Regions from separate parts of the Comamonas sp. wu1-DMT genome, predicted to be linked through region 1. Evidence: riboswitches for the same ligand, from Rfam matches in the RefSeq annotation. Region 1 holds a riboswitch; each other region holds the start of a gene.
What was found. Region 1 has a riboswitch for glycine ahead of gcvT (glycine cleavage system aminomethyltransferase GcvT). Riboswitches for the same ligand answer to the same signal wherever they lie in the genome.

Region 2: it holds a riboswitch for glycine, as region 1 does, so the genes downstream of both, V8Z78_RS08305 (D-amino acid dehydrogenase) here and gcvT (glycine cleavage system aminomethyltransferase GcvT) in region 1, are expected to answer to the same signal.
Region 3: it holds a riboswitch for glycine, as region 1 does, so the genes downstream of both, V8Z78_RS10195 (trimeric intracellular cation channel family protein) here and gcvT (glycine cleavage system aminomethyltransferase GcvT) in region 1, are expected to answer to the same signal.

Annotation. Positions count from the first base shown of each region.
Region 1 is NZ_JBANEM010000001.1:151,599-153,854, reverse strand. It holds partial or broken gene gcvH (glycine cleavage system protein GcvH) at 1-95, opposite strand, end outside; gene gcvT (glycine cleavage system aminomethyltransferase GcvT) at 218-1,354, opposite strand; glycine riboswitch at 1,419-1,544, opposite strand; glycine riboswitch at 1,564-1,674, opposite strand; gene V8Z78_RS00665 (energy transducer TonB) at 1,763-2,256, opposite strand, start outside.
Region 2 is NZ_JBANEM010000004.1:129,244-131,499, forward strand. It holds gene V8Z78_RS08305 (D-amino acid dehydrogenase) at 1-1,131, opposite strand, end outside; glycine riboswitch at 1,303-1,402, opposite strand; gene V8Z78_RS08310 (amino acid permease) at 1,946-2,256, shown strand, end outside.
Region 3 is NZ_JBANEM010000005.1:225,195-227,450, reverse strand. It holds gene V8Z78_RS10200 (fimbrial protein) at 1-388, opposite strand, end outside; glycine riboswitch at 919-1,011, shown strand; glycine riboswitch at 1,025-1,144, shown strand; gene V8Z78_RS10195 (trimeric intracellular cation channel family protein) at 1,197-1,862, shown strand; gene mnmC (bifunctional tRNA (5-methylaminomethyl-2-thiouridine)(34)-methyltransferase MnmC2/FAD-dependent 5-carboxymethylaminomethyl-2-thiouridine(34) oxidoreductase MnmC1) at 2,006-2,256, shown strand, end outside.

The DNA of each region.
Region 1 (2,256 bases):
AGTGCATCCTGTGCGTGTACGGTGATGCCGACGATGGCGGCATTGCTGTCAGCGGCGTTGATCCATTCGTGTTCTTTGGAATACTTGATGCTCATGGAAAGCTCCAGATGGGGGATTCAGGGGAATCGGGTGTTGTTTGAGAAAGGTCCAGCTCGCACTTTAGCGGTGTTCTGGCCGCTGTTTGGCAAACTGGCCCGTCTCATGCGCGGCGGCAGACCTAGCCGCGGTAGTAGCGGGTGGGAACGAAGGGCGTGGCGACTACCTTCATGGGCACGGGCTTGCCGCGCACCATGGCGAAGATTTCCGTATCGATGGCGGCGTAGTCGGGCTCGACATAGGCCAGCGCCACAGGCTGGTTGAGCGTGGGGCTGAGCAGGCCGCTGGTGATGTAGCCGATATGCTGTCCGTCCATGTTTTCCAGCACGGCAGGCTCGCGTACGGGAATGCGTTCCAGCGCGATCAGGCCCACGCGCTTGCGGCGCAGCGACTGAGGGTTCTGCAATTGCTCCAGCACGATGGCCGCACCGGGAAAACCGCCCTCGCGCTCGCCGCCGGTGCGGCGAACCTTCTGCATGGCCCAGTTCAGCGCGGCTTCGACCGGCGTGGTGCTGGTGTCTATGTCGTTGCCGTACAGGCAAAGTCCGGCTTCAAGGCGCAGCGAGTTGCGTGCGCCCAGACCGATGGGGGCCACCTCGGGCTGTGCCAGCAGAGCTTCGGCAAAGGCTTCGGCAGCTTCGCCGGGCAGGGAGATTTCAAAGCCGTCCTCGCCCGTATAGCCGCTGCGCGTGATGTAGAGCGCATGGCCTTGCCAGTCGAAGTAATTGCCGGTCATGAAGAGCAGTTGCGTCACACCGGGAATCAGACGCGAGAGGGCAGTGACGGCTTGCGGGCCTTGCAGGGCCAGCAGGACGCGCTCGGGCAGTGGGACGACCTCGCAGCGGCTGGCGATGCGGCTCTGGATATGAGCGATATCGGCCTCTTTGCAGGCACCGTTGACGATGAGGAACAGATCTTCGCCGCGGTTGACGAACATCAGGTCGTCGAGAATTCCGCCTTGTTCATCGAGCAGCAGGCCGTAGCGCTGCTTGTGCAGGCCCAGGTCCATGACATCGACGGGCATCAGCGATTCGAGCGCGGCGGCGGCATCGGGGCCGCGCAACAGCAACTGGCCCATGTGCGAGACATCGAACAGGCCGGCAGCCTTGCGCGTGTGCAGATGCTCGGCCATCAGGCCTTGAGGGTATTGCACGGGCATGGCGTAGCCGGCAAACGGCACCATGCGGGCACCCAGTTTCTGGTGCAGTGCAAACAGCGGTGTGGAACGCAGATCGGAAGAGGTGTCAGCAGCAGTCACAGGCAAGCGCTCCGGTGGTCAAACCAAAATGAGTGGCCATGCATGACTGGGCCATGCGTGGCGGGCTTGCCCTGCTGTCCGCTTTACCTGAGAGATTCACTGCACGCATTGCATCGGGCAGTTTGCTCCTTCGGTGGATGCCGGCGCACATACGAAATGACGGCCTGCATCTCTCTCCAGCAAGGGACGCTGCAGGTTTGCACACCTTGCAGCGCTTGTCAGTCCTTTTGCCTGAGCGTTTTGACACCGGGTTGGGGGTCTGCGCCTTCGGCGGTGCGAGGCAGCTTCAAGCTGCAGGCACTCTCTCCTGACCTTGGCGATTCTAGCGGTGGGCAAGGGGCTTGCACCACCGAATCGGATGGATTCTGGGGTTTTCGAGCACAGATCGCTGGAATTGAGCTTGCGGTCTCACTGCGGTTCTGTGTTCATGGCGGGCGTACGAGGAACATCGATCTCCTGGCGCGGAAACACCAGTTGGTAGGGTTGTTCGAAGCAGGACGTCACGGGCTGGCCCTGGCGCATGCCGGGCTTGAACTTCCAGCGTTCGAGCGAGCGCATGATGGACTTCACGATGCGGGGATCGGTATCGGCGGGCTGGTAGGCCACACGGCCGAGTTCGCCCTGGGCCGTGACTTCCAGGCGGAAGACCACCGTGGTCTCCAGCCCGTTCGGAAACCAGTGGGCGCTGATGAAAGGCGTGGTGTGGCGGCGTGGCTGCGGTTGCCGATCGAGCTGGGCGGGGGGTGTGCAGTCTGCCTTGATCCAGGCAGGCCATTCCATGCTCTGTGGCCGCCTGTGCTGCGTGTCCAATGGCGGAGCCGGCGTCGGCTCCGGCTGCCCGGAAACTGTGATCGAGATGCCGGCATTCGGTGGTTGCTTGGGCTGGCTGCCATCGGAGAGGT
Region 2 (2,256 bases), on a different contig from region 1:
GAACACGCAGGGCTTGTTGTCGGGGCCCACGCGCGGCAGCATGTCCGGCATCATGGGGCGCAGGCCAGCCCAGGGCACGACGCTGCGCGTGCTGACACCGGGGAAGCACTGCTGAACCCATTCGATGAGCGGGCGGATGCGGTCGGCGCGGATGTCCTTGTTGAAGCCGTTGAACTCCGCCGTACCGGCAACTCGGAAGCGATCGTCGCCGAGGCGGCTGGTGACCAGCTTGGTCTCGTCGTCCAGCAGACTCACCACGGGGGCTGCGGCGCGGCTGGCTTCGTCCGGCAGATTCACCGTGATGGAATAGCCCTTGACCGGATAGATGTTGACGCTGTCGCCGAGCTGGGCGGCCAGGGCGCGGCTGGCCGTGCCTGCGCAGACCACCATGGCGTCGAAAGTCGAGGTCTCGGTTTCCAGGCCCTGGCGCACGGTCACGCTGGCCTGCTTGCCATTGCTGTTCACCGACACGATTTCCTGGCCGTAGCGGCATTGCACGCCCAGTCGCTCGCAGGCGGCGGCAAGGCCGCTGGTGAACTTGTGGATGTCGCCCGTGGAGTCGCTCTCGGTGAAGTAGCCGCCGTAGAAGGTTCCGGACAGGGTCGGCTCTATGGAGCGCATCTCCTGAGGTGTCACGGCGCGGCGCTCCAGACCGCCTTTGGCCAGCAACTGGGAAACCTTGCCCGCATGTTCAAAGCCTGCTCGGTCGCGGTAGATATGCAAGATGCCTTTTTGCTTCAGATCGAAGTCAATGCCTTCGCTGGCCGCCCAGTCAAACAGGTGCTCACGTGCCGCAATCGCCAGCCTGGCGGTCTCCACGGTGTTTTTCTCGTAATGGGGGATGGCAGCGAGAAACTGGCAGAACCAGGAAATCTTGTGCCAGCTGGGCCTGGGGTTGAGCAGCAGCGGAGCATCGCTCTTGAACATCCACTTGAGGCCCTTGACGATGGTGGACCAATGGGTCCAGACCTCGGCGTTCGAGGCCGAGAGCTGGCCGCCATTGGCGAACGAGGTTTCCATGGCGGCATAGCGCTGCTTCTCGAACAGGGTGACGGAAAATCCGCGGCGTGCGAGGGCGTAGGCGGTGGTCACGCCCGTGATGCCACCGCCGATGACGGCGATTGTCTTCATGATTCAGATTCCAGAAACGTCAAGGGTGGAGCCCGTGCGCAACATGCGCAGCGAACGCCCCCTCTGTTCTGGACCTGAGAGATTCACGAGGCAGGGCCTTGCGGCGCTGCTCGCTTGCTCCTTCGGTATGCCCGGCGGACGATGACGTCCGGACATTCTTCAGAGTGTGTGAAAGCGATGCCGATCCTTTGGCCTGAGAGTTTCCGGGGCGGTTGCTCCTTCGGCGCTGCATGCGCCAAGTTTGCGCTGCAGTCTCTCTCGGCATCACCGGGCTGAGAGCCTGTGGGCAAATGTAGGAAGAATGGCGGCGCCTGGATATACGGGTTTTCTAGACTTCTGCGCCAAGGCTCAGCCATGGCTGCTCATGTCGGGTCCATGCTATTTGATAGCGCCTGCCGCTTATCCTTCAAGGGAATATTGATTATTTGTCTATGAAAATGAATTTATTAAAGCGCAGTGTGCTTCTAAATTCATAGCGATAGACGCTGTCAAGTGCCGCCGAGCAGCCCCAGAGTCAGCCCCTGCATTGGCATGGCGGGTCATGGTCGGCGGTGGATTTGGGCAAAATATCGTCTTTGCCTGTCAATGGGCCCGGCGATATCACCGCTTTGCCATTGAAGCACCCGACTGGGGTGGCTGCCGATTCAGGATGCAACTGGCCTATCCGCCATGGCGTTCTGCTGTCATGGCTTCGTTCCTTTGTCCTTGTTGCCCGCGACCGTCATGGTCGCCTTTTTGCGTTGCCTGTCGCAGCGCCTGCGGGATGGTTGGGTGTTTTGTCCGGATGGGCGCAAACCATTACAACAAGACATTTATGTCCCAACCCAACTCAAGCCAGCAGCTCGCGCCGACTGGTGATGGTGACGATAACCAGCCCCGCTTGCACCGGGTGCTCAAGCAGCGCCACCTGAGCATGATCGCCATTGGCGGCGCCATCGGAACGGGCCTGTTCGTGGCCTCCGGCTCGGCCATCGCTCAGATCGGCCCCGGCGGTGCCGTGCTCACCTATCTGCTCATCGGCATCATGGTGTACTACATCATGACCAGCCTGGGCGAGCTGGCTGCCTTCATGCCGGTGGCCGGTTCCTTCTCGACCTATGCCTCGCGCTATGTGGATCGCGGCTT
Region 3 (2,256 bases), on a different contig from region 1:
TATTTATATTGATGCCGCCCCTGATTCGGATCCCCACGCCAGCGATGGAAGTCTTGAAGGTTTCAAAGCCATCCGGCTGGCTACTGGTCGCGACGGAGTAAAGAGTTCGGCCGATTTTCCTGTTGCACTTGACGAACCCGTCGGGGCCTGAGGCACTGACGGACTTCGAGTAAATAACTGTTCCCGGCGGAACCGAGGGATCAAAAGACCCTGTCTCCCACGGCTCCAGCCACCAGTCAACCGTCGAAACTGTCTGACCGCCTTCCAGCTTGATAGTGCAGGCGTCTTGAGCCTGTGCTGTCATCGATGCAGCCACAAGAGACGAAGTGCACAAGAATCGCAAAATGACTGGCATCAATTTGCGTTTTCGAAATCGTTGATTTGCCATTGAAATTCCACAAATACCTTTTCTGAGCATGGTATTTGTGGTTCATATGGCGATTTCTAGGATTTTTCTTAAAAGCTTGGCGTGAGCCGGCTCTCACCGAGTTTTGAACTTCTCCCCACTCAGGCTTGCAATCAGGTCGGCTTCAGGCTGACCTGAGTCACTCACAGCCCCATACCGAAGCGGCAGCAATCGCCAACACCAGTTGCTGCACGCCGCCTGTCCTTAACAGCTGTTTTACGCTCCACACAAGCTGTTCGAATTGCATGACCGCCACGTACCGGCTCAAAGGGCCGCTTCTGCGTGCCGCGACAGGTTCGTGTCGTCCCTAAGCAGTCTGTCAACGCCTGAAGAATGAGCGAGCTCTTCGAGAGCACCGCTTGTTATTGCAGACGGCTTCACAGACGAAAACGCGGGCTTGCGCGAGCCATGGCGGGGTCGGACCGGCCTTGCGCACCCTGCGCCGGCGGCCGCAGAAGCACACCAATACAGGTATTAACCCGAATAAAGTCGCTGAAACTGGCTAAAATCGCGCCCATCCCGCGGGAGAGCGGAGCCTTTAGAGGGTTCCCGCCGAAGGCGCAAACTCCCATAATCGCTCAGGCAATAAGTACCGCAGGTGGGTCTGACAAGACCCGGATATCGCCAACTGGAGAGCAGCCCGCAACCACAAGTCTGCAGGGCTCACCGAAGGGGCAAGCATGTCCACCGCGAAGGTGCTCATGCGCAACTCTCAGGTAAAAGGACAGCGGGAGAGGCAAGCCGGACACTCCCGCCGATGTGAGTGGCTGGTCTATTTTCAAGTGCCTTCATGCTTCCTTCCGTCTCTTTGCTGGACTCGTTCCAGGCCTCCAACTTCACCGTCATGCTGGTCATCTATCTGGTGGCCATTACCGCCGAAGCCATGTCCGGCGCACTCGCCGCAGGCCGGCGCAATATGGATATCTTCGGCGTCGTCGTCATCGCCTTTGTCACTGCCCTGGGCGGCGGCACCATCCGCGACATGGTGCTGGGCCACTACCCCATCGGCTGGACCCAGCACCCTGAGTATGTGTATCTGGTCATCAGCTTCGGTCTGCTGACCACCGTGATTGCACGCCATATGCACAGGCTCAAGCAGGTGTTTCTGCTGCTGGACGCCATGGGTCTGATCGCCTTTTCGCTGATCGGCTGCAATACCGCGCTGGAGCTGGGCTACCCCACCATCGTCATCATCATGGCCGGCATGATTACCGGCATCAGCGGCGGCATCTTGCGCGATGTGCTCTGCAACCAGGTCCCCGTGGTGTTCCGCCGCGAGCTGTATGCCAGCGTGTCGCTGTCCGTATGCCTGATGTTCCTGGGCCTGCGCTATCTGGATGTCAGCCCCAATATCAGCACCATCGTGTGTTTTGCCGGCGGTCTGGCCTTCCGTCTGGCCGCCATTCGTTTCAAATGGCGCCTGCCGGTTTTTTCGTACCAGCAGCGCTGGGAATAAGATCGAGCTCCCCCTGTGGCGCTGCGCGCCTTTCCCCTCTCTTGCTACGCAGGAGGGGGACGCAGCCATCGCGGCGGGGCGGCCCTTGCCTGGCTGCTCTGACCTAGACTGCGCCATGCATTACTCATGTAGTTTCACTTTCCATGTCTGAACCGATCACATGGATGCCGGATGGCACCCCCTACAGCTCCAGATTCGGCGATCGCTATCACAGCGAGTTCGGCGGCCTCGACCAGGCCCGCCAGGTTTTTCTCGGTGGCTGCAACCTGCCAGCAGCCTGGGCCGATGCAGCGCAGTGGCGCATCCTGGAGACCGGCTTTGGCTTCGGCCTGAATTTCCTGGTCACCTGGGCGGCATGGAAGGCCGATCCCAGACGCCCGCGCATTCTGCATTT